Regions from separate parts of the uncultured Zhongshania sp. genome, predicted to be linked through region 1. Evidence: predicted binding sites of a transcription regulator. Region 1 holds the regulator's gene; the other holds the start of a gene.
What was found. Region 1 encodes FliA, which starts transcription of late flagellar genes. Its sites were predicted from a motif close to TAAAGTTATNNNNNNNNCGGCCGATANCC; they were not measured.
Positions count from the first base shown of each region.

Region 1 (12,072 bases):
GCGACCTGATCCTGGGGCTTTAGGTTTGCCAGTAATGTCTGAAAACTGCGAATCAACAGCGGCAATTTATCACTGCTATTCATTGATCCTGATGTGTCCAGCAAGAAGGTAATCCGTGCGCCTTTATCACTGCTTGCGGTCACATCGCTGGCTTTTACACCGATCATTGCTAGACGATGCTTCGGGTTCCAGGGCGCAACGGCGTAATCAGACATAACAGATATCGGATGGCCATCACTGGGCTGAGGGAAGTTGTAGTCAAAATAATTAACCATTTCCTCTAAGCGCACGCTTGATGGCAGCGGCACGCCACCTTGATTGATTTGGCGGCGTACATTTGAATAGCTCGCTGAATCCACCTCTAAGCCAAAAGTCGATAATGGCGACAGCGCAACGGACAAAAACCGATTTTCGTTTTTGGCGGCGTAATTTTCTCGATCAAGTGGTGCTGGCTGCGGCGCAAGCTGGGGCGCAATATGTCGCGTCATCATCGACATTGCCTGACCAGAAACTATATGCCGCTGCTCCATCAAATCGTAGGCCTCACTCTCCATTTTCGCCTTAGCAGCAGGCTTTGCGATGCTCGGCTTCACTGCAGAGTAATTGCCTGCTGCTGGTGCGTCAGCTGGCGGCTGACTTGCATAGTCGTTGAGCGCAAGCGGATCAACTTCGTTTATCGCGTGGGACTCAGTCCCAGCAGTAAGTTTTATATCGCTGACGTCAACGTCGCGGAAAGTGGAAAAGGCGTAAATTACACCTATCACCGCCAGCATTAAGCTGAGTGTAAGACTGAATTTGAGTTTTGAAATATGGGTATACGACATGGCCATTCTCCTTGGTTTTTAGCGCGGTCATAGCTATAAACGCATGGGAGAAGCAATTGTCAGGAAGAAATAGTCATTATTTTTTAAATAAGCCCTACCAGGCTTCAATGTTATGAATTTGCTCAACAATATCGTGAGCCGTTTCTGCATTAGCCATTCGCCCGCTCGACCACTGCACGGCGTACCACAACACCGTTAAATATCGATAGATAACCCGCCAATGACGCAGTCGCTGCCAGTCAGTGTCAGTCACCGGGCGCGCCAAATACTCGGTCATCAATAGCTGTTGCTGCCATTCGTTCAAACCGTGGCCGTCTATCACCACGGCCAGCTCGTAAAAAGCGTCGCCCATCGCCGCGTATTCCCAATCAATGGCATATAGTTGACCATCATCTGCAACAATTAAATTTTCCAGTAACAAATCGTTGTGACAAAGATAAACACCGTCACTAAGTGCCGTCGCACGCTCAATATGCGAATTCACCTGTTCCGCTAAAGCGCGCAATTCAGGCGTAAACTCCGCTTTTGAATCTATCGCTCGCCAATAGCTAGCCACTTTCTTATGTACATCTAAGTGTGACGCTACAGGCGGAAGTGCATGAATACGTCGCAACATAGCCGCCAACGAGACCAAGCCAGCCTCATTCGCTTGCCAGTGCTGCCCCCCCACAAAATGGCTTACCACATACTGATGATTGGCATCGTAATGAACCAAAGGCGCGCATAGTTCAGCGCGATGCGCCAGCGCAAGGACCTCAGCTTCGGTGGCTCGGTCTAAATTCAGTGCCTCACTAATTGCTGAGTTCAAGCGCAACACCATGTCACCGTCACTTGCACTAATTAAGTAGCTTTTATTTGTTAAACCTCCCAACAAAGGCTTAAGGCATTGGGGCTTGGTTTTACTCCAAAGCGTCCAATCCTCGGGGATAATGTCTGCCAATGAACAACTCATAGCCAGGTCTTCACAACAATGTAGCTATAATAAAATGTTTACGCAGTAGTAGCGGCCAAACGCTCACGCTGATAAATCCTATTCCACTGAAAAAAGCCAATCACGACTAGGACGACATACAAAACAAATAACAGCGCAGTTAAATACAACTCACGATCTATATACAAATACACCGACGCCCCATCTATGACAATCCAGTAAATCCAGTTTTCCAGCACCTTGCGAGTGACCATATACGTTGTGACCACCGCACCCCAGGTAGTAAAGGAATCCAAATACGGCAACTCGGCGTGGGTGTTGTTGGAGAGCACATAACCAAACACCAGCGTTAACACGCCTACTGCACTAAAAACCAACAGATGGGTTCGCAGCGACCAGCAGTGAATTTGCAACTCCTGCCCCTCACTGCCTTTGCGCCACTGCCACCAGCCATACACCGCCATCGCCAAATAGAAAATCTGCAGTGCTGACTCCATTAGCAAGCTCACATCCCAGAACAGAAAGATGTAAATTGAGGTGCTAATAAACGCGGCATACCAGCAAAGGCTATTTTCCCGCATAGCAAGTATCAGATAAGCAAGAGCCAGCGCTACCGCGCCAAGCTCCCACCAGGACATGGCCGCGAGCGCACCCGTTATCGCACTCGCAAACTGCTCGTCAAACATCGCTGGCCACTGGGCTTAAATCGCCATCGATAAACTTGCAGACAAAAATAGCGCGGCCAAATTGTTCGTAAGACAAACGTATTTCTTTTTTTAATACATCCATAACCACGTCGTAATCACCAAACACCTGCGTACTCATGGTATTGGTCAGCACCTTCAAAGCCGGATGGGTATTCAGGCGATCAATAAAATTCTGGATCGCGGGAATAAATTCATCTTTAAGCGGGTACATGCTTATTTCAACAGAAAGCTTCATGTCATCTCCTTAAAAGGTGTAGTTTGCAGACACGCCAAACACTCTTGGATCGCCAAACTGATAGTAGGCCTCAGGCGCATAACCATTGGCCGGGTTATTGCCAAAGGCATTACTAAAGTAAAAACCACGGGTTTCGTAGTCTTTATCTGTCAAATTGCGGCCCCACACAGACACATCCCAGTTGCTGGCGTAGTACGTTAGACGCGCATTAAACAATTCATAGTGGCTAGATTTTTCATTGTGGCTGTTAGAGAAATAGAACTCGTCCTTGCCTTCTACTTCAAGCCGCAAGACTAGGTTAGGCATCAACGACACTTCACTGCCCACAAAGAATTGGTAATTAGGTGCATGAGCCACTTCCCTGCCACCTAAGTTTACTGGCGATAAAGGAACGCCGTTGTTGTCATCTTTGGCGTTAACGTGGGATTTGCTGACAAAATCCTCAAACTCCGCACTCAGCACACCTGCTGCCGCAAAGAAGCGCAAGGAGTCACTGGCAAGGTAATTTAATTCCACTTCAAGACCCGTGGTTTCGCCGCCCGCCGCATTGGCAAGAAAATCATCGAAGGAGAAATTAGCAGGGTCAAAAATGGATTGTTTTGCCTGCACATCGCTGCGGTCCTGATAAAACACCGCCACCTGGGCTTGTAAGCGGCGGTCTAACCAAGCCCCTTTTACGCCGACTTCGTAATTGATCATGCTCTCGGTATCGAATTCAAACAGATCGGGAGTAATATCCGAGTTGCTCGCAGACGCAGAAATAATTCGACCGTTCACCCCGCCCGCCTTATAGCCGCGAGAGATGGTTCCATAGAACAGCGTGCTGTCGGTGTGACGGTATTCCAAGGTCAGGTTACCACCCCACAGGTCCTCGTCTTTATCTGAGCTCACCGCCAAGGAGTCGCTGTAATCGGCATTGCGCTGCTCAAAACGCAAGCCAGTCACTAAACTCAGCTTGTCGTTTAACGCCGTTTGTAGCTGGCCATAAACGGCATGGTTCTCAGTGTTAAATTCGCTGCTGAAGTTAGCATTGCGATCCAGATCTACATCTTCCTCACGTATATACGCGCCAACCACCCAACTGGTGCTTCCGTTAAACAGCATAGATGCGTCGTTTGAGATAAACCGAACATCGGCAGTGATATTGTTTCTATCCCGCAAATAGCTATCGGTCGAGACGTACTCGTCAGGATGAAATCCCACATAGCTCCAGTCTTCATCGTAGCTGTATTCAGATTCAGAGCTAGCTGCACTCAATACCGCCTCAAGGTTAAACCATGCACTACCAGACCATTGCGTAATAATCGACCCTGCAAAGGTTTCCTGGCTGTCTTTGCCGGGTTCATCAGATTGGGTTTTACGATTTTGGTATAGAGAAAAGGCGTCATAGCCATTATCCGCATCCAAATACAGCAGATTAAAATCTAGCTGCAAAGTATCGCTGGCAGCGAATCTCAACTTACTGCGCAGCACAGACTCATCTATATTATTAACGTCGTCTTTATTTAAAAATACGTTCTCGATGTAGCCATCGGACTGCTGATTCTTCAGAGCTACACGGTAGCCAAGACGTTCACTCAATGGCCCGCTGGCGACCACGCCCAGGGTTTTACCGTTGTAATCGGCGACCTCGGCCGACACTTTCAAAAAAGTATCTGCGCTCGGCGCATTGCTGCTCATACTGATCAAACCGGCCAAGGCGTTAGCGCCGTAGACGGTTCCCTGTGGACCGCGCAACACCTCTACTTGGCCAATATCCAGTGTGCTAGCAGCCAAGCCCAAACCACTGAAATCAATACCATCAATGATCAAACCCACCGACGGACTCACCGGATCAATAAACTGGCTGCGCTCGCCAATACCGCGGATCTGAAAGAAACGCCCGCGCGAGGCGCCGCTAGAAAAATTCACATTGGGAGCAAGGTTTAATAGCTGCTCAATATTATTGGCGCCCCGCGCCTCAATCGTGGCGGCATCAAACACGCTAACCGTCGCGGCCAAATCCAGCAAACTGCTATCTCTAAACTGGCTGGTCACCACCACCTCTTCAGGTGTAATGGCACGTTTGGCGACGTCAGAACTGGCGGCATAAGCAGTGCTCGCTGTGACGAAGCAGGCAAAGCCAACAGACCAAAGAGTGGGTTTTGAGGTAAATAAAGGATTCATGGTTCTCTCATAAATAACAAAATAAGAGACCCGGCACGCGCTAGAAGAGGATGTGAAACTGCACCTATTCCTACGCCGGTATTAACCGGATCAGGTTCAAGGGTTTGCAGTTCAGACTTGTTCAAGTCCTCCGCATCTCAGGCCGCAGCCACCCCTTAGGTTTTCGGGTGCGACTATATCAGATATTCCGGCGGATAATAAAGACGGACGCACCGCGTGGGTGGTACCCGCCGTCGCCGACTCCGAACGCATGGCAATCGATGGCGGCTTGTTTGTGGCGCGAACGACAGATGGCGGCGAGTCCTGGCAAACCTTTCGTGATGGGCTTCCTCAGCAAAATGCCTACGACATTGTATTACGGCACGGACTAGACGTGGCCGATGATGTTGTGTGTTTTGCCAGCACGACCGGCAATGTCTATCTGTCGGAAGACCGTGGCGAGCACTGGCAGTGTCTTGCCAATAATTTGCCACCGGTCTATTCCGTGAGGTTTGCTTAATCGCCATGGCTAGCGTTGAAATGACCCGCCATTTATTTCGATTCTTTCCGCAGTTACAGGATCAAAAAATCACTGTGCCCGCCGGATCAGTGGCGAATGTTATCCAAGCGGTAGAGTCGATGGCACCGGGCTTTAGTCACTATGTTCTAGATGAGCGCGGCGCCCTGCGCCGCCATGTTAATTTAAGCATTAACGACAGCATTGTGATTGACCGAAAAACGCTTTCAGATCGCGTGCCCGAAGACGGAACTCTTTTTATTTTTCAAGCGCTGAGCGGCGGCTGATCCGTCGGACTATAGCGATCATAGGTTCGGAGTCAGAGTAAAACTAACGCACTCAGTGAGTCTAAAGGACCAAATCGAAGTGCCGCAGTTACCCCTTTGAGCTCGCCGAGCATCGAATAGATTTAATGGTAAGGCTCCTGGCGAGGACTGTCTGAGCGAAGCGAGTTCCGCAGCGTTTTACCATTAAATTTAGTCGACGCGCAGGGAACCCGAAGGGCGAGTGAGTGGGGTGTGCTTTTCTTGCCTACTTCTTTTTCACATAAAAAGAAGTAGGTCGCCCAGCTGGGCGAAAAAATCGATACCAGAAGAAATATAATTAAAAAATAGCGCCGCAGATGCTCAGCTCAGCGCACCCTCAATGCGCTTTTTTGGACAAGGCCATAATCAAATCTGCTTCACCGGCAGTGATGCCGCAGCGCTGGGCTAATTCGGGTGCCGCGACTCCCTGCCCGGCCATTACGCTCACTTGTTGATAGAAACGCCTGTCTTTTTTGTCAGCGTCGCTGCGTTGCTGGCGCTCACCGAGCATTTCTAAATATTCTTCCAGCGCAGAAACCCGCTCGCCGAGTATGGCCATGGCGGAATTCTGCAGTTCAATTTTGCGTTCAAGTGCGATCACTACGGCATCTGCGTTTTGGGTTTGCATCGCTTCACTACTCGCCTGATCCCTACGACGCGCTTTACGCATATACACTAACAGGCCAATGCCCACTAAGCTGAGCACCAAACCCAGCATCGACGCCTCTGATAAATTCTGACACCATTCAATAAACTTCATGGGGAATTCAAGATAGTCATAAGTAGTCATTGCCGTTTCTTCCTGTTAATCCTTAGTCTGCCGCGTTTTGCAGCGCTATTCTTTGTTTCTGGATCTATGCCGCAGTCCACTCGCTTAGCCTGCCTTTTAGGCGGACGATGGCTTGGCTGTGGATTTGGCACACCCGTGATTCGCTGACCTCCATGACCTCACCTATTTCTTTAAGGTTGAGGCCATTCTCGTAGTACAGCGCCATCACTAATTTCTCTCGCTCTGGCAAGGCATTTATCTGACTGGCCAACGCGCTTTGAAAATCGTCTTCTAATACATTTTCGAGTGGCGCGTAGCGGTCATCACCGCCGCCGACTTCAATTGTGTCGTGCTCGCCTTCGCTCATTTGATCCAGGCTAAACAAACGCACCGAGCTGGTATCGCGCAAAAGCTCATGGTATTCGTCCAGGGAAATCGACATTTCCTCGGCGATTTCATTGCCACTGGCTTCCCGCCCCAGCCGACTTTCGACTTTGCGGACTGCTTCGCTCATTTCCCGCAGTTGGCGAGTAACCGAGCGCGGCGCCCAGCCGCTGTGGCGCATTTGATCAATCATGGCGCCGCGAATACGAATACTGGCGAAGGTTTCGAAACTCGCGCCTTTATCCATCTGGTAGTTGCTTCCCGCTTCCAGCAGGCCAATCATGCCAGCCTGGATAAGGTCATCGACTTCTACACTGGCCGGTAAGCGACTCACGAGGTGGTAGGCGATTCGCTTAACCAAAGGCGCATGACGGGTCACCAGCTCTTCGCGGCTGCCGTATTGCACATTTAAGTAGGCGGAGTGCCCGTTCACATCGCAGCTCCTGCGGTTTCTTCTTTGGAGAACATACGGTCGACGAAGAATTCGATATTGCCACTGGGACCCGTGGGCATTGGCCATTTGTCGACGGTTTCAGCTAAACGCCGGAACGCCAATGAAGACTCAGCACCAGGGTACAAATCACTGACGGCTTTCTGGCGAGTATCGGCTTTGATTAAATAGGGATCGCGGGGAATAAACCCAGCGTACTCCAAGGTGACGTCTAAGAAGCGCTGCGCAACTTCGTTTAAGCGCTCAAAGCCGTCGCGGGCTTGATCGTAGCTATTCACCATATTACGCAACACTTTAAAGCGCTTGATGCCGGCGTCGCGGTTCATGACTTTGATCAAGGCGTAGGCGTCTGCCATCGATGTTAGTTCGTCTGTTACCACCACCAAGACATATTGGCTGGCCCGGCTAAAGGTAATAACGCTGTCCGAGATGCCCGCAGCGGTGTCGACAATCATCACGTCGTAATCGCCGCTAAGCGCGCTTAGCGAGCGAACAATCGCCGCGTGTTGATCATTGCCCAACTCAGCCATTTTCTTGATACCAGAGGCGGCGGGAATAATTGAGATACCGTCGGGCCCCGGAAGCAAAATATCTTCGATTGAGCACTTGCCATCGAGCACGTGGGATAAATTCCATTTGGGCTTGAGGCCCAGCATGATATCGACATTGGCGAGACCTAAATCAGCGTCCATCAGCAATACTCGATTACCGCGCCGAGCTAATTGGCAAGCCAAGTTTACTGATACATTGGTTTTACCAACACCACCTTTACCACTACTGACCGCTATGACTTTTACCGCATTCATTGTTTTTATCGCTCTCCCGATACATTTTTTTCCGCTCCGTGCAGGCTGCGGACTCTCAAACTATCGTTCTTCTATGGTAAATCTGTCGTCTTTCAATTGATCTACGCAATATCACTAACTATTAAACTCAGTCTAGCCTACACCCGCACATTTAGGGCTGATCCGCGCTGAGGAGCTGCCGACGCGACAACAGCCGCAGGCACTGACTCTGACGCAGCCTGTTCTTCCGGCGCGCTCTGCTGACCATTGCGACGAACTTCAAAGGCTTTTGCCATGCGCACGGCCATATTGATTAATTTACCAGCATCGGCTGCTGACAAATTCTGTGGGACGCGAGGGCCATTGGCACACCACACAAGCGGCAAACGATGTTGGATCAAGTTAGATACCGCACCGCCCAATCGCATGGCCTCGTCGATACGGCTCAATACCGCACCCTGTGCGTTTAGTGATGAGTAAGCATCAATAATTTCGCTTTGCACGTAATTCTCGGCATCGGCTGGCAAGGTTAGAAAAACTTGTACATCTTGCATACCAGCCAACAAACCTTGCAGCTCGCTAATGCCGTGTTTATCTCGGAAAGAAATACCTGCCGTGTCTATTAACACCAGATTCTTTTTACATAGGAGACGGTAGGTTTTTACCGCCTCTTCCGCATTTGAGGCAACATGCACCGGCACTTGTAATATCCGGCCGTAAGCTCGCAATTGTTCCTGTGCGCCCACTCTGGCGGTATCCGTGGTTAATATCGCGATGCCACTGCGACCGTGAGTCAGCACATATTGGGCGGCTATTTTGGCGATGGTGGTGGTTTTACCCGCGCCCTGTGGGCCAACCAAACAAATTGCGCCGGACGTGGGTGGCGCTTTGACCATTAGTTTTTTACTCAGCAACATTTTAAGCATTTCACGCTGTACCGTGACGCTCTCATCCGCCGGAATTTCTGCGCTGAGTCGTTTACCCAGCGACGGATCGATATCGATCGCTGATAGAAAACTATTCAACTCTTGATACTCTGGGGCCTGATGACTTGCTTGCTGCCAGTTATGACCCTTTAGTTGATCCATTAGCATCGATTTCATCGAGGCCATTTCCTGCTTCATGGTATGCAGCTCTTCATTCTGCGACCACACCATTTGCGGTTCTGCGGCGCTTGGTCTTTTATTGTCGCTAGCTGCGGCCTGAACGGTTTGACTAATTTCCTCTTCCGCCTTTTTGCGGCGATTGAATAAGGCGTCAAGCGCGGTGGGTTCGCGCTCTACCTGCGTACTAGGGGTTTGCTGAGGGGTGGCAAATGACGGCGCTTGTGGCGCAGCCATCGCTGTTTCAAGCATGCCTTCAAGGCTTACGACCACCTCGACACCGCCGGCGACGCTACGACAGTCTAATATGACGGCGTCGGGACCGTGGGCGGCACGCACCAATCTCATGGCTTGTTGTGTATCCGCTGCTTGATATTTTTTAACTTGCATATGTTTCTCCCAACACATTTCAATTATTTTGAAATGTCATATTTAACATGACTACTCGCGATCTTTTTTTACTGCGAACACCCTAATTGAGGCGCCCTTGTTGACCGATTGTAGACAGTAATCTCACTTGCTTGCTGTCAGGTACTTCGTTGTACGACAGCACCGCTAATCCCGGTACACTGCGGCGAGTAAAACGTGACACCCATGAACGTATTGACGGTGACACCAGTACTACCGCAGGTTGCCCTGCTAACTCTTGGCGTTGACTGTAATCCGCCAATTCATTCTGTAATCGCTCAGCGATTCCAGGTTCTAATCCGGCGGCGCCCGCGTTGCCTCTGAGCATGTCTTGCAACAACTGTTCCAGATCTGGGTCGAGTGCAGAAACCGGCAAATCTTCTTCTAAGCCATTGATTTCCTGTACAATCATTCGTCCTAAAGCGACGCGAACCCCCTCCAATAATTCGTCAGGATTTTTGCTACGCGGCGCTTGCTCCGCCAAACTTTCGGCGATAAGACGAATACTGCGAATTGATACACCTTCTTTCAGCAGGTTCTGTAAAACCCGTACCACAATGCTGAGCGGCAATTGCTTGGGCACCACGTTTTCAACTAGACGCGGATCGGTCTTGGCAAGACGATCCAAGAGCTGTTGAACCTCTTCGTGGCCGAGTAATTCGTGGGCGTGCTGCTTAATAATTTGGCTGAGATGCGTCGCAATAACCGTACAGGGATCGACCACGGTGTAGCCCATGGTTTGCGCTTGATCGCGTTGGCTAGAATCGATCCAGACGGCATCCATACCGAACGCGGGATCTTTGGTTGGCGAGCCACGCAACTGTCCCTGCGCGCCGCCTGGATTAATCGCCAATTCTTTGCCGGCCTGAATATCACCCTGGGCAATGGTGTCGCCCAGCAGTTGAATACGGTAGCTGCTGGGAGACAGCTCAAGGTTGTCGCGGATATGCACAGGCTGAATTAGAAAGCCTAAGTCCTTTGACAGCTTTTTACGCACGCCGGTGATTCGCGCAATCAACTCACCACCTTGGTTGCGGTCAACCAGTGGGATTAAACGGTAGCCAACTTCCAGACTCACCACATCCATTGGTGTGACTTCATCCCAATTTAACTCGCTGGGCTCACGCGCAACGGGAATCTCTTCGATATTCTCATCTTCATCGACGAGTTCTTGCGCATGTTTTTTCTGATTCTGCATCCACCAGCCGCTGCCAGCACAAGCACCGGCGAGCATTAAAAATACTAGATTTGGCATGCCGGGAATGATGCCGATTAAGCCCAATAGGGTTGCCGACATATACAGCACATTGGGGTTGGCAAACATTTGCCCAACAATTTGCTTACCCATGTTTTGTGAGCGAGAAATCCGCGTCACAATAATCGCAACCGCAGTAGACAGCAGCAATGATGGCAACTGCGCCACCAGGCCGTCACCGATGGTCAGCAAGGTATAGTTATGCATCGCCTGCGAGAAGCTCAAACCATGCTGGGTCATACCGACGCCAAGGCCGCCGATGATGTTGATGAACAAAATCATTATGCCAGCGACCGCGTCACCGCGAACGAACTTGCTGGCACCGTCCATGGAGCCGTAGAAATCTGCCTCGGTCCGCACTTCTTCGCGGCGCCGGCTGGCTTCTTCTTGATTCAACAAACCGGCGTTTAGATCTGAGTCTATCGCCATTTGTTTGCCGGGCATGGCATCCAAAGTAAACCGCGCCGTCACTTCAGATACACGACCGGCACCCTTGGTTACCACCACAAAGTTGATAACAACCAGGATGATAAATACCACGATACCAACGACGTAGTTGCCGCCAATAACAAATTCGCCAAAGGACTCGATAACCTTACCCGCCGCGCCGGGGCCATTGTGACCTTCAAGTAACACCACGCGAGTAGATGCCACGTTCAGTGCTAAACGCAGCAGTGTGGCTAAGAGCAATACAGTTGGGAAAACCGAGAAATCGATGGGACGTTCAACATAAATAACCGCCAGAATAATGACTAGCGATAAAGTAATGTTAAAGGTGAATAATAAATCGAGAAGAAACGGCGGCATGGGTATAACCAACATGCCCAAACATGCCACGAGCAATAGCAATACCCCAATGCCGCTGTCTGCGGTCTTTTGAAGCCATACCGGCATTGCTATGGATTGTGTCGCCATACTCACGTCTCTTAGCTATAAGGTCTTGCGTGTGTCTTTTTGACAGCTAAGGCACATAAATTCTGCGCCAATTTTCTGTCGTTATAGCTAAGAGTTGCAACAAGGGGGCCAAGAATCGTAGGGGTAAATACGGACTCTGGATGAGAGGACTACAGCAGATTACCTAAGTACTCGTCTGCAATATCAGGTTGCGGTGTTTCCGGGTAATCGCCGCCCATGGTTTCCCAGCTACGCAGCTGGTAGATGTAGGTTAAGATCTGCGCTACCGCAAGGTATAGACCACCAGGAATTTCGGAGTCCAGGTCGGTACTGGCAAATACGGCCCTCGCTAAACGGGG
Region 1 covers NZ_CAXBHN010000026.1:24,294-36,365, forward strand. Annotated here, with positions in the region: gene AAC007_RS15555 (von Willebrand factor type A domain-containing protein) at 1-824, opposite strand, end outside; gene AAC007_RS15560 (choline kinase family protein) at 919-1,776, opposite strand; gene pnuC (nicotinamide riboside transporter PnuC) at 1,815-2,441, opposite strand; gene AAC007_RS15570 (YkoF family thiamine/hydroxymethylpyrimidine-binding protein) at 2,434-2,697, opposite strand; gene AAC007_RS15575 (TonB-dependent receptor) at 2,707-4,863, opposite strand; TPP riboswitch at 4,914-5,029, opposite strand; gene AAC007_RS15580 (hypothetical protein) at 5,114-5,362, shown strand; gene AAC007_RS15585 (MoaD/ThiS family protein) at 5,368-5,646, shown strand; gene AAC007_RS15590 (DUF2802 domain-containing protein) at 6,002-6,454, opposite strand; gene AAC007_RS15595 (RNA polymerase sigma factor FliA) at 6,519-7,250, opposite strand; gene AAC007_RS15600 (MinD/ParA family protein) at 7,247-8,083, opposite strand; gene flhF (flagellar biosynthesis protein FlhF) at 8,212-9,546, opposite strand; gene flhA (flagellar biosynthesis protein FlhA) at 9,629-11,734, opposite strand; gene flhB (flagellar biosynthesis protein FlhB) at 11,884-12,072, opposite strand, start outside.

Region 2 (12,072 bases), on a different contig from region 1:
GGTGTTCGCTTGAATACCATTACTCAGGAGTTCTCGCAGGGCAATATCGACTTTACCGATAATAATTTAGATCTCGCGATTTCAGGCGAAGGCTTTTTCACCATGAAAGGGACTAGCGGCGTGACTTACACTCGTGCAGGTTCCTTCAGTGTCGATCGCGACGGTTTTGTCGTAAACAACAATTTAGAGCGTCTACAGGTGTTTCCACCTTCTGGTGACGGTAACTTTTCGACCGGTTCTTTAAGTGATTTGGAGTTGCAGGTTTCTGAGAATGCACCTAAAAGCACAGAGCGCGCCCAGATTGGCGTAAATTTACCGGCCAATGCTCCTACGCCTGCCGCGACTCCCTTCGACCCGAGTTTGCCAACCAGCTATAACCACGCGACCTCGATGACGGTATACGATTCCTTGGGTACCCAACACACGGCGACCTTGTACTTTGTTAAAGATGCTGCAGCCAACACCTGGAACCAACAATTGTATGTTGATAACAATGCGGTAGGCGGTTTTAACACCGTTAACTTCAGTAATGCCGGTGAGCTTCAGACGCCAGCATCAGGCCTTATTACCTATCCGTCCTATGACCCAGGTACTGGTGCGGCAGCCATGGATCTGAGTTTCGACTTCACCGCCTCTACACAATATGGCAAAGAGTTTGGTGTAAACAACTTACAGCAAGATGGTTTTACCACAGGACGCTTGACCGGTATTGAAGTTGATAACACCGGTATTGTCTCTGCGCGTTTTACCAACGGTCAGTCTAAGCAATTGGGCAAAGTCGCGATGGCAAGCTTTTCTAATCCCAATGGCTTGCAGCAGCAAGGCGATACTTCTTGGGCAGAAACGTTTGCCTCTGGCAGCCCACGGGTGGGTGAGGCCGGTTCATCAAACTTTGGTCTGCTGCAGTCTGGCGCCTTGGAAAGCTCTAACGTCGACCTGACGTCACAGCTGGTTGAAATGATTACTGCGCAGCGCAACTTCCAGGCGAATACGCAAATGATCTCGACCGCAGACGCGGTGACACAAGCCATTATCAACATCCGATAGTCGCTGAACGACGCGAACTGAGCGGGAGGATTTATGGATAAGTTACTTTTTGTAGGCATGATGGGTGCTAAAAACACCCAGCAAGCGCAAGCCGTAAACGCCAATAACTTGGCGAACGTAAGCACGGCTGGCTTTCGTGGTGACTTTCAAAATTTACTTTCCCGCCAGATTGAGGGTCCAGGTTTGGCCACCCGCTTTAATCCCGTGTTAGAAGGGCAGGCGAGTGATTTTTCAACCGGTGTAGTGACAACCACCGGCCGAGATTTAGATGTATCTATTCGCGGTGATAAAGGCTGGTTTGCGGTGCAGGCCAGCGACGGTACTGAAGCCTATAGCCGCCGCGGTGATTTTCGTATTAGCGCAGACGGCATGTTATTGAATGGCGCCGGTCAGCCGGTGATGGGTGATGGTGGGCCCGTTGCTATTCCAGAGCATGAAAGTTTAATGATTGGCGACGACGGCACGGTATCGATTGTACCGCTTGGCCAAGGAGCTGAGTCAGTGGCCACGGTCGATAGAATTCGTCTGGTAGACGCGGCACCGGCCGACCTTGAAAAAGGTGACGATGGTTTGATGCGTATGCGCAATGGCGGCGTCGCGGAAACCTCTGCAGAGATTCGAATCAGCTCAGGCAGTTTGGAATCGTCAAACGTCAATACAGTCGATGCCATGGTAACCATGATCGCATTGGCTAGACAGTTTGAAATGCAAGTCAAGGTCATGAGTGCCGCTGACTCAATGGCAGAAACAGGCAGCCGTTTGCTGCGTTTGGAATAACAGGTACTAGAGGTAGTTATTATGAATTCATCACTTTGGGTTGCTAAAACCGGTCTTGATGCTCAGCAAACTAAAATGCAGGTTGTCAGTAACAACCTAGCTAACGCGAACACCACGGGCTTTAAACGTGACCGTGCATCGTTCGAGGATTTGCTTTACCAGAATATGCGCCAAGTGGGCGGACAAACCTCGCAGTCAACACGGTCGCCAAGTGGCATGCATGTGGGTACTGGGGTGAGGGTGGTGTCTACTGAAAAGATCTTTCAACAAGGCACTATGACGCAAACCAATAACTCCATGGATGTGGCCATTAATGGGCGCGGTTTTTTTCAAATACAAATGCCCGATGGCACCGCAGCCTACACCCGCGATGGCTCCTTTCAATTGGATGACCAGGGCCAAATAGTGACCAATACCGGCAATATTGTCGACCCCGGCATCACCGTGCCACAGGGTGCATTGAGCGTCACCGTCGGCTCAGATGGGGTGATCAGCGCGGTATTAGCCGGCAATGCTTCGCCGGTGCAATTGGGCAGCTTCCAACTTGCGGACTTTGTTAACGCCTCTGGCTTGCAGGCGCGCGGTGAGAACTTATATATGGAGTCCGCCTCAAGCGGCGCACCGCAAACCGGCACACCAGGCCTTAGTGGCCTAGGTACTATCCAGCAAGGCGCCTTAGAGGGCTCGAATGTTAACGTGGTAGAAGAGCTGGTGAATATGATTGAAACCCAGCGCGCCTATGAAATGAACTCGAAGGCCATCGCGACCAGTGACCAGATGATGCAGTACGTAAACAATAATTTGTAAGAGCGTATCTCTCGGCCATTTTCGAATGGGCTGAAAGGATAGTCTTTATTTATAGACATCGCGGAATACTGATATGAGCAAAACGATAGCAATAAACATACAGCATTTAAGCGCCTTGATGATGGTGGCGATAGTTAGTCTTGTGTCTGCTTGTTCCTCTGCGCCGGCGCGCGATCAAAGTGCTGATTATGAATCTGCGGCACCCGCTGCAGCCGTTGATGACGGCAGCAATATGGGGTCGATCTATCGTTCTGGTTACGGCATGAGTTTGTTTCTAGATCGTCGCGCCCGCCAAGTCGGCGACATCATCACCGTGACCCTTGAAGAGAAGACCGATGCGTCTAAATCTTCCAGCACAGCTACCGGTAAAGAGAGCAATATTTCGGTGCCAACCGTGACCTTGTTAGGTCGTGGCGTAACCCACAACGGCGTACCGATTCTATCTTCCGGCGTGTCATCCGACCAAGATTTTGCGGGTAAGGGCACAAGCAGTCAAAGCAATAGCTTGACGGGCAGTATTACCGTCACCGTCTCTGAAGTACTGCGTAATGGCAGTCTGCGAGTGCGGGGCGAGAAGTGGGTAACGATTAACCAAGGTGAAGAATTTATCCGCATAAAAGGCATTGTTCGCCCTGAAGATATCGGCGCCGACAATGCAGTGCCATCTTACAAAGTGGCGGATGCGCGTATTACCTACAGCGGCAAAGGCGCCTTGGCAGATGCAAATTCTATGGGTTGGCTGGGGCGGGTGTTCCAGTCCGTACTGTCGCCCTTTTGAGGTACACCGTCATGTCAGCATTTATTAAACTAACATCTCTTCGCAACGCACTGATTGCGGCGACGCTTGTTTTGTCTTGTCAAATTCCTACCGCGCAGGCTGAGCGCGTAAAAGACTTAGTGAATGTGGCTGGCGTGCGTGAGAACCAGTTAGTGGGTTACGGCTTAGTGGTTGGCTTAAGTGGTACTGGCGACCAAACCAGTCAAGCGCCATTCACCATTCAAAGTATTCGCAATATGTTGACCGGCTTTGGTGTCCGTGTGCCAGACAATGTTAACCCACAGCTAAAAAACGTAGCGGCCGTGACTGTGCACGCGAGTTTACCGGCGTTTGCCAAACCAGGTCAGACAATTGATGTCACTGTGTCGTCTATCGGCAACGCCGCCAGCTTGCGTGGCGGCAGCCTGCTAATGGCGCCAATGATGGGCGCTGACGGTCAAGTTTACGCGGTGGCGCAGGGTAGTCTTTTAGTCGGTGGATTAGGTGTTTCTGGCGCAGACGGGTCGCGGGTTACCGTGAATATACCCAGTGCTGGTCGTATACCAAACGGTGCGATTGTCGAGCGCCCGGCGCCGAGTATGATGTCATCTAACGGTAAAATTATGCTGAACTTGAAGAAGTCTGACTTCACCACGGCGCGACGCCTGGCAGAAGAAATAAACGCGAAATTCGGTGAAGGTACGGCCAGCGCCATGGATTCAGCGACAGTAAAAGTGCTGGGTCCAAGCAATGCGGATCGCAGCGTGACCTTTATCTCGATGCTTGAAAGTTTAGAAATCACGCCATCTGAAGCGGGGGCGCGTGTGGTCGTTAATTCGCGCACCGGCACCATCGTTATAGGTGGCAATGTGCGGGTTATGCCAGCGGCCGTAAGTCACGGCTCCCTGACTGTATCGATCTCCGAGAGCGTTGAGGTGTCTCAACCTGGCGCCTTCTCTCGCGGCGGCGAAACCGTAGCAGCGCAAAAATCCGATATCAATGTACAAGAGAGCGGTTCGCGGATGTTCTTGCTCGATGCTGGCGTCACCCTCGAAGACATCGTTAAGGCAATTAACAATGTCGGGGCTTCGCCAAGTGATTTGGTGGCCATTCTTGAAGCTTTAGATCAGGCCGGTGCACTGCGTGCCGAGCTCCTGGTTATTTAGACGCTTATTAAAGGCGACGGTGAAATACCATGGACGTTAAGGCAGCGAGTAATTATCACGACTTCTCCGGTTTGGCATCGCTACGCCGCGATGCTGAGTTATCGCCGGAAGAGGCAGTCAAGCCGGTTGCCAAACAGTTCGAAGCCCTATTTTTGCAAATGATGTTAAAGAGTATGCGCGCCGGCGTTCAGGAAAGCGGATTGTTTAGTGATAGCAGCGTGGGTATGTACGAAGAAATGCTCGATAGCCAGTTGTCGGTAACGCTGTCAGATCAAGGTGGCATTGGTATGGCAGAGGCCATTGTGACGCAATTAGTTGGCCCTGCAGAGCAAGCTCCACAGGCGCTCAGCGGAGAGGGCGCGGCGCTGCGTAGTCGTTTGCAACAGCTCGGCGGGATTGAGAAAAGTATTCAGGATTTTAGTCTGACGGCCGATAAGTCGTTCAGTAAATAAGGGGTAAATCATGGGTGATATGCTAGGTAATGCTTTGTCGGGACTGGTGTCTTACCAACGCGCCTTGGCAACCACCAGTCACAATATTGCCAACGCCGACACTGAAGGATACAGCCGTCAGAAAGTGGATTTTGCTACCCGTGTGCCTTCCCAGTCTGGAAATTTAACTATTGGCTCCGGTGTCAAAGTGTCGTCGGTAAGCCGTGTTTACAGTAGTTTTACAGTGGATCAGCTGCGCAGCTCCCAATCTGCTTTCGCGCAGGCAGATGCCTCTTACCAATTGACGACCCAGGTGGATAACGCACTGGCGGATACCGAACTTGGTCTGAGTGCGTCTTTATCCCGCTTTTATAATAGTTTGCAGGACGTTGCCGACAACCCTTCATCTATTTCCGCTAGGCAATTGATGTTGGCTGAGGCGCAGGGCTTGGGTGATCGCTTTGCAGATATGTCATCGCAAATGGACACCTTGGATCGCGAAGTGAATACCCGCGTAAGCGCGTCGATAAGTGACATTAATGATCTCAGTAAGCAGATAGCTGATATCAATTTAATGATCAGTAAAACACAGGGGCAGTTCGGTACAGATGCCAATGATTTGCTCGATCAACGCGACCAAGCGCTGCTAGAGTTAAATGAACTCATTGGCACGACGTCAGTTGAGCAAGCCGACGGCAGTGTTAGTGTCTTTATTGGCAACGGTGAGGCCTTGGTGCTGGGTGAGCGTGCCATTGCTATGCGTACAGTGCCCAATCCTTTCGAGCCGGGTCGGACAGAAATCGCAATGGACGTCGGCGGCAGTCTGGCGGTGATCAGCGGTAGTCTGCGCGGTGGCAGCTTGGGCGGCACCTTGAGCTTCCGCGATGGCGTACTCAACGACACGCGCAATGAGCTAGGCAGAATCACTGTTGCCATTGCCGATACGCTAAATACGATCAACCGCGCCGGTATGGACTTAAAAGGCGCTCAGGGTGGCGCGATATTTTCGGTGCCTGATCCTGATGTCTTCCGTAGTAGAAATAACACCAGCGGTGCTGAAATAACGGCTCAAATAACGGATGTATCTGCGCTCAATGGCAGCAATACCTTGATTCGTTTAGACGGCAGCGGTTGGCGCTTCTTTGACGAAAGTAGTGGTGCCGAATTAACTGGTGTGACCGGCAGTGGCAGCGTGGTAGATCCTTTTGTGGTGGACGGCGTATCGCTCAGCTTAACGTCGGCGGCCGCAGTGGGAGATCAGTTTCTATTGCGTCCAACACGCGGCGCAGCTGAGAACTTAAAAGTGGTGATGACTGATCCTGCGGGCATTGCTGCAGCGGCGGCAACCCGGAGTACCGCTGACCTAAATAATATTGGTTCCGGAAAGATTTCAGAAACTGACGTCGTTGATAGCAGCAATCCGAATCTATTGGACGCAGTTGACATACAATTTTTATCGCCAACCTCTTACCAGATAAATGGTGCAGGTAGCTTTAGCTATGCATCGGGTTCAGACATCACTATCAACGGCAATAAAGTCGTGATTACCGGATCACCACAAGCGGGCGATAGCTTCACGATCGCTGCCAACACAAATGCCTTGGGCGACAACCGCAACCTTCTAAAAATGGCGGGGGCAGAAAGTAGCAAGGTCCTTAATGGCGGTAGCGCGAGTATTCAAGATACCGTAAATGGTTTGGTTGGGAATATTGCTGTAGCAACTCGCAGTGCGCAGATTAACCAACAATCTCAAGAAAATTTGCTTAATCAAACTCGCAGTAATCAGCAGGCAATATCGGGTGTGAATTTAGACGAAGAGGCGGCTAATTTATTGAAGTTTCAACAGGCCTATCAAGCCGCAGCTCAGGCCGCCGGCGTCGCCAATGATTTGTTTCAGGCCCTGATGGGTGCATTTCGATAAGTCGTTTTAACACGGCGAGTCTGCACGGCATAGCGTTGTAGCTAAAGAGAGTAATTCGATGAGAATTTCGACAAGTCAAATGTATACCAACAGCGTGACCAGCATGCTGAACCAGCAATCAAAGCTGGCGGCGACGCAGCAGCAGCTGTCGACTGGCAAGCGTATTCTCACACCTTCCGATGACCCAGTCGGTGCGGTGCGGAGTTTGGAACTAAGCCGCGCGCAGGAACAAACTGAACAATATATGCGCAATTCGGAATTACTAGACAGTCGTCTGCGTCTTGAAGAAAGTGTGGTCGGCAGCAGTATCGACGTCGTTCAGCGTATCCGTGAGCTGACGGTCCAAGCGAATAATGATTCCCAGAGTAACGAGTCGCGCCTATCCATAGCCTCTGAGCTCCGCCAGCAATTAGATAATTTACTGGCATATGCCAATACCAAAGACAGTAGCGGCCATTTCATTTTTGCGGGATACCAAGAGGGCAGTGCACCATTCTCAAAAACCGCTAATGGCTATAGCTACAACGGAGACGATGGCCAGCGCCAATTGCAGATTGGACCCTCACGTCGCATGGCGGACGGTGATCCCGGCTCTGATGTGTATATGAGTATTCTCAACGGCAATGGCCAATTTATCGCCAGTGCCGCCGATGGCAATACCGGAACCGGCATTATTAATGCTGGCAGCGTTGCAAACGTCCAAGCATTCAGCCACGACACGGTGAGTGTTCGTTTTAATAGTGAAACCCAATACGATATTTTGGATAGTGGCGGTGCGGTTATCGATTCCGGCGACTACCTCAGTGGTGGCGACATCCAAGTCGCGGGTATGTCGGTGAGTATAAAAGGCACGCCGGCAGCAGGAGATGAATTCACGCTTGCGCCCTCAAAGCGGCAAGATCTGTTTTCTATGGTCGAGGCGCTAGCGCTGTCTCTAGAAACGCCACGTAAAAACCCGACTGAACGAGCCGATCAGCACAATGAAATAAACACTGCCCTTAGCAGTTTTGACCGTGCCATTGACCATCTTATACAGAAGCAGTCCAGTATTGGCGCGAGAATGGAGTCCTTGCAGCGTCAAACTGATATAAATTCAGGTGCCAGTTTGCAAATATCTGAAAACCTGAGTTTGATTAACGATTTAGACTACGCTGAAGCAATCTCTAGATTTAGCCAGCAGCAGGCGGCATTGCAGGCTGCCCAACAGGCATTTGCTAAGACCCAGGGCTTATCGTTATTTAATTACATCTAAACCCTCGATGCTGGTTCGAAGGATTCGAGCTGGCATCAAATACTTCCCTTCCTTTGTACTCTTCCTCAAGCAACTTTTAATAGCACTTTAATTTTAGTTTTAAAATCTTAGGTCGATATTGCTAAAGCGTGCGATTTTTCCGGCGAAAACCGCATAAATCCTTGATTTACGAAGGGCATTACGGATCCAAGTGCGTACATCTACTTACTAAATAAACTTAAAGATCTCCCTGAAATCTCCGTTATATGGGGTGAAAGCAAAATACAGCCAATCGGGCTGGTGCTTAATCAAAGACACTTAGTCTTTATACCGCATAGAGTGGAAAGGAGATTTACCATGGCCCTAAGTATCAACACCAATGTTGCGTCACTGAATGCACAGCGTAACCTGCAAAAGTCGCAAGAAACATTGAACACTTCATTGCAGCGCCTTTCTACTGGCCTGCGTATCAATAGCGCGAAAGATGATGCGGCTGGTTTGGCGATCACTACACGCTTCACAACCCAAATCAACGGTTTGAACCAAGCGGTTCGTAATGCCAACGACGGTATCTCACTAGCCCAAACTGGTGAAGCGGCCATCGACGAAATTACTAACAACTTACAGCGTATTCGCGAGCTAGCGGTTCAGTCAGCTAACTCAACATACTCTGCCTCAGACCGCGCGGCACTGGACTCAGAAGTACAGCAACGTCTAGCTGAGATCGACCGTATCGGCAGCCAAACTTCCTTTAACGGAACCAAACTTCTCGACGGTAGCTTCGGCAGCGCCAGCTTCCAAGTAGGTGCCAACGTCGGTGAAACCATCAGCGTTAACTTAGCCACAGGTGTTAAATCTAACCAGATCGGTCAGATTGCTAGCGCAACTGGTATAGCTACATCAGATGCACTTCCAGCCAATACCTTGAGTATTGCAGTGGGAGATGGTGATGCAGTGGTAATCGACGCGTCTACAGCAGGTAATGGCGCTGGCCAAACCGCAGCGAGCGCATTCGCTAAAGCCGATGCGATTAACTCAGCCGGTGTATTTGGCTTGAGCGCAACGGCAACCAACGAGAGCACTCTAGCCTTCAGCGCTATCGGTGGCGCGTCTGGTAATACATACGCCCTGACCATCAACGGTGTAGACGTGTTCGACGCAGCCACTGACGTATCTACCGCTGTTGATATCAACTCCTTCGTCAACACAGTTAACCAGAAATCGGTTGAAACTGGTGTAACAGCTTCGGTATCGGGTACAGATGTTATCTTCACCTCCGCAGATGGTCGTGAAATTGCCCTTGACGAAACTAGTGCAGTTGGCGGTGTGGGTGACGACACAAGCTACGGCTCAGTGACCTTGTCATCTTCAGACACCATCACAGTTGTAGGCGGCACTACCATCGGGGTAGCTGACGGCACCGTTGCTAAAGACACAACGACTTTGTCTTCGGTATCAGTATCTTCGGTAGCAAACTCGAATGACGCGATACAGCGTATCGACTCAGCGCTTAATTCGGTAAGTACACTGCGCAGCGAGTTCGGTGCAGTTCAAAACCGCTTTGAATCAACGATCACTAACTTGCAGACAATCTCTGAAAACCTGTCTGCATCACGTGGTCGGATTCTGGACGCTGACTTCGCTGCTGAAACGGCAAACCTGACTAAAGCGCAAATCCTGCAACAGGCTGGCACCGCCATCCTAGCCCAGGCTAACTCGCTTCCACAGGCTGCCTTAAGTCTGCTGCAATAAGCAACAACCCGATGACTTCCCGCGCTCAGTGAGCGCGGGATTTTCGGCCCGGAAAGGGAGTTAAAGGGAGAGACTTAAGGGCCAATAGGCCCTATTCGTGTTTTCCGAATAGCTGTTTGAAAGGGTGAAAGGTTACGTTATGGATACTAGTTTACATACCCAAGCAGTCGCGAGTAGCTTAGTCAAAGCGCCTGTTAGAACGGCGAACAGTACGATGACTGTTGGTCAGGTAGCGGCCGCGTCTAGTCAGTTTCAGGGCGGCAGTTCTTTGCCCAAGGGCGCAGATGTCGGCGCCAAATTGCCGCTCTCTGCTGCTAATAAGCCGACCGCAGATAAAAGCTCCGAGGCGAATCAGTCCTCAGAGATGAGTCGTATGGCGGCGGCCTTGGCGACGGAATTGAGCTCGCCGGGCAATATAGAGCGTACCGAACAAGCGGTAGCAAAGCTCAATGAAATACTTAAAGATCGCGAGCGAGACCTAGAGTTTTCGATAGATGAAGACACGGGACGTACAATTTTGAAAGTAATTCACGCTGAGTCTGGCGAAGTCATTCGGCAGATACCACCGGAGGAGCTTCTCAATATTGCGCGGGTTTTTATTGAGGGGACGGGCAGCTTAATTGAAGACCAAGCCTGATTGGCGTGATATCTGCATAGTAAAGCCGAATAGGACATGTAGATTTGAGCTTAAGGCTTTTTAAAACACAAAGCAGCTTATATTGCATGTTAGTAAGTACATGTGATTATAGCGAAGCGGCAGTATCTCTTCATAATATATTGTTGCTAAAAGCGGGTAGGTAAATGATATGGCATCTTTAACCGCATCGGGAATTGGTTCAGGGCTCGATATTAATAGTATCGTCTCACAGCTTGTTGCTGCCGAACGCAGCCCAGTGGAAACACGATTAAACTCCAAGGAATCATTAATTCAGGCGCGTCTATCGGCGTTTGGGTCCCTTAAATCTGCCCTAACAAACTTCAAAGCTAGCCTCAGTACACTTAAAAACCCTGAAAGCTTTACCAAGCGTAGTGCGACCGTTGGCGATCCCACGGTGTTTTCCGCAACGACCACCGCAACAGCAGCGCCTGGCACCTATTCAGTTAAAGTAGAACAATTGGCGACAAGCCATAAAATAGCGTCGCAAGCGTATACCGATAGCGCCACCAGTGTCGGCAGTGGCGAGTTAAACTTCACTATCAATGGTGAATCATTTTCAGTCGCTGTCGCCGAGGGTGCGGATAGCTTGGCGGAAATACGTGACGCGGTAAATTCCGCAGCGGGGAACAGTGGTGTAAGCGCGTCAATTATTAATGATCAAGACGGCGCCCACTTGGTATTTTCCTCCACAAAAACCGGTGTTGAGAATGCTATTAATATTTCTGTCACCGCCGGAGCTAGTGGTGACTTGAGCCAGCTCGCCTACGATACCAATCTAGGTTCACAAGTTAGTTCAATGGTTGAGAAAGCAGAGGCCTTAGATTCTATTGTCATCGTTGACGGTTTCACCAAAACCAGCGCGGATACCAAAATTGAAGGCATGATCGAAGGCGTAAGTTTAGACCTCAAAAAAGCAGTGCCAGGTGAAAGCTTTAGCCTTAAAGTGCAAGTAGATACTAAATCGGTTAAGAGTGCGATTGAGGGTTTTGTAAACAATTATAATACCCTGATGACCACCATAAATGACCTGACTGCCTACAACCCAGAATCTAAAACCGCGGGATTATTGCAGGGCGATTCAGCAACGCGCAGCGTAGCCAATCAATTGCGCCAAGAAATGGGAACGATAGTGAGCGGCTTGGGAACTGAGCTCGACTCGCTAGCGGAAATAGGCATCACCACCGGCGATAAGAACAAGTTGGTTATCGACACCACGGTGTTTGCTGAGGTCGTCGCCTCCGATTTTGACAAATTAAGCGGAATATTTTCTAGCGAATCTGGCTATGCAGTTCGTCTCGATAGTTTAATTGGCGACCTCACTGCAAGCGGCGGCATTTTAACGAATCGTACTGACGGCCTTACCAGTCAGGTCAAGCGGATTAACGAGCAAAGAGAAGCCTTGGATGCCCGTATCGTGGGAATCGAAGCCCGCTACCAAGCTCAGTTTAGCGCACTAGATAGCCTGCTGGGGCAGCTTAATTCAACCGGCGACTTTCTCACTCAGCAGCTGGCAAACTTGCCGGGT
Region 2 covers NZ_CAXBHN010000011.1:96,248-108,319, forward strand. Annotated here, with positions in the region: gene flgE (flagellar hook protein FlgE) at 1-1,047, shown strand, start outside; gene AAC007_RS11130 (flagellar basal body rod protein FlgF) at 1,081-1,824, shown strand; gene flgG (flagellar basal-body rod protein FlgG) at 1,846-2,631, shown strand; gene flgH (flagellar basal body L-ring protein FlgH) at 2,705-3,409, shown strand; gene AAC007_RS11145 (flagellar basal body P-ring protein FlgI) at 3,421-4,554, shown strand; gene AAC007_RS11150 (rod-binding protein) at 4,584-5,006, shown strand; gene flgK (flagellar hook-associated protein FlgK) at 5,017-6,906, shown strand; gene flgL (flagellar hook-associated protein FlgL) at 6,965-8,158, shown strand; gene AAC007_RS11165 (flagellin) at 8,495-9,889, shown strand; gene AAC007_RS11170 (flagellar protein FlaG) at 10,029-10,526, shown strand; gene fliD (flagellar filament capping protein FliD) at 10,696-12,072, shown strand, end outside.
Region 2: the regulator FliA is predicted to act here: its motif matches at 8,377-8,405, upstream of AAC007_RS11165 (flagellin).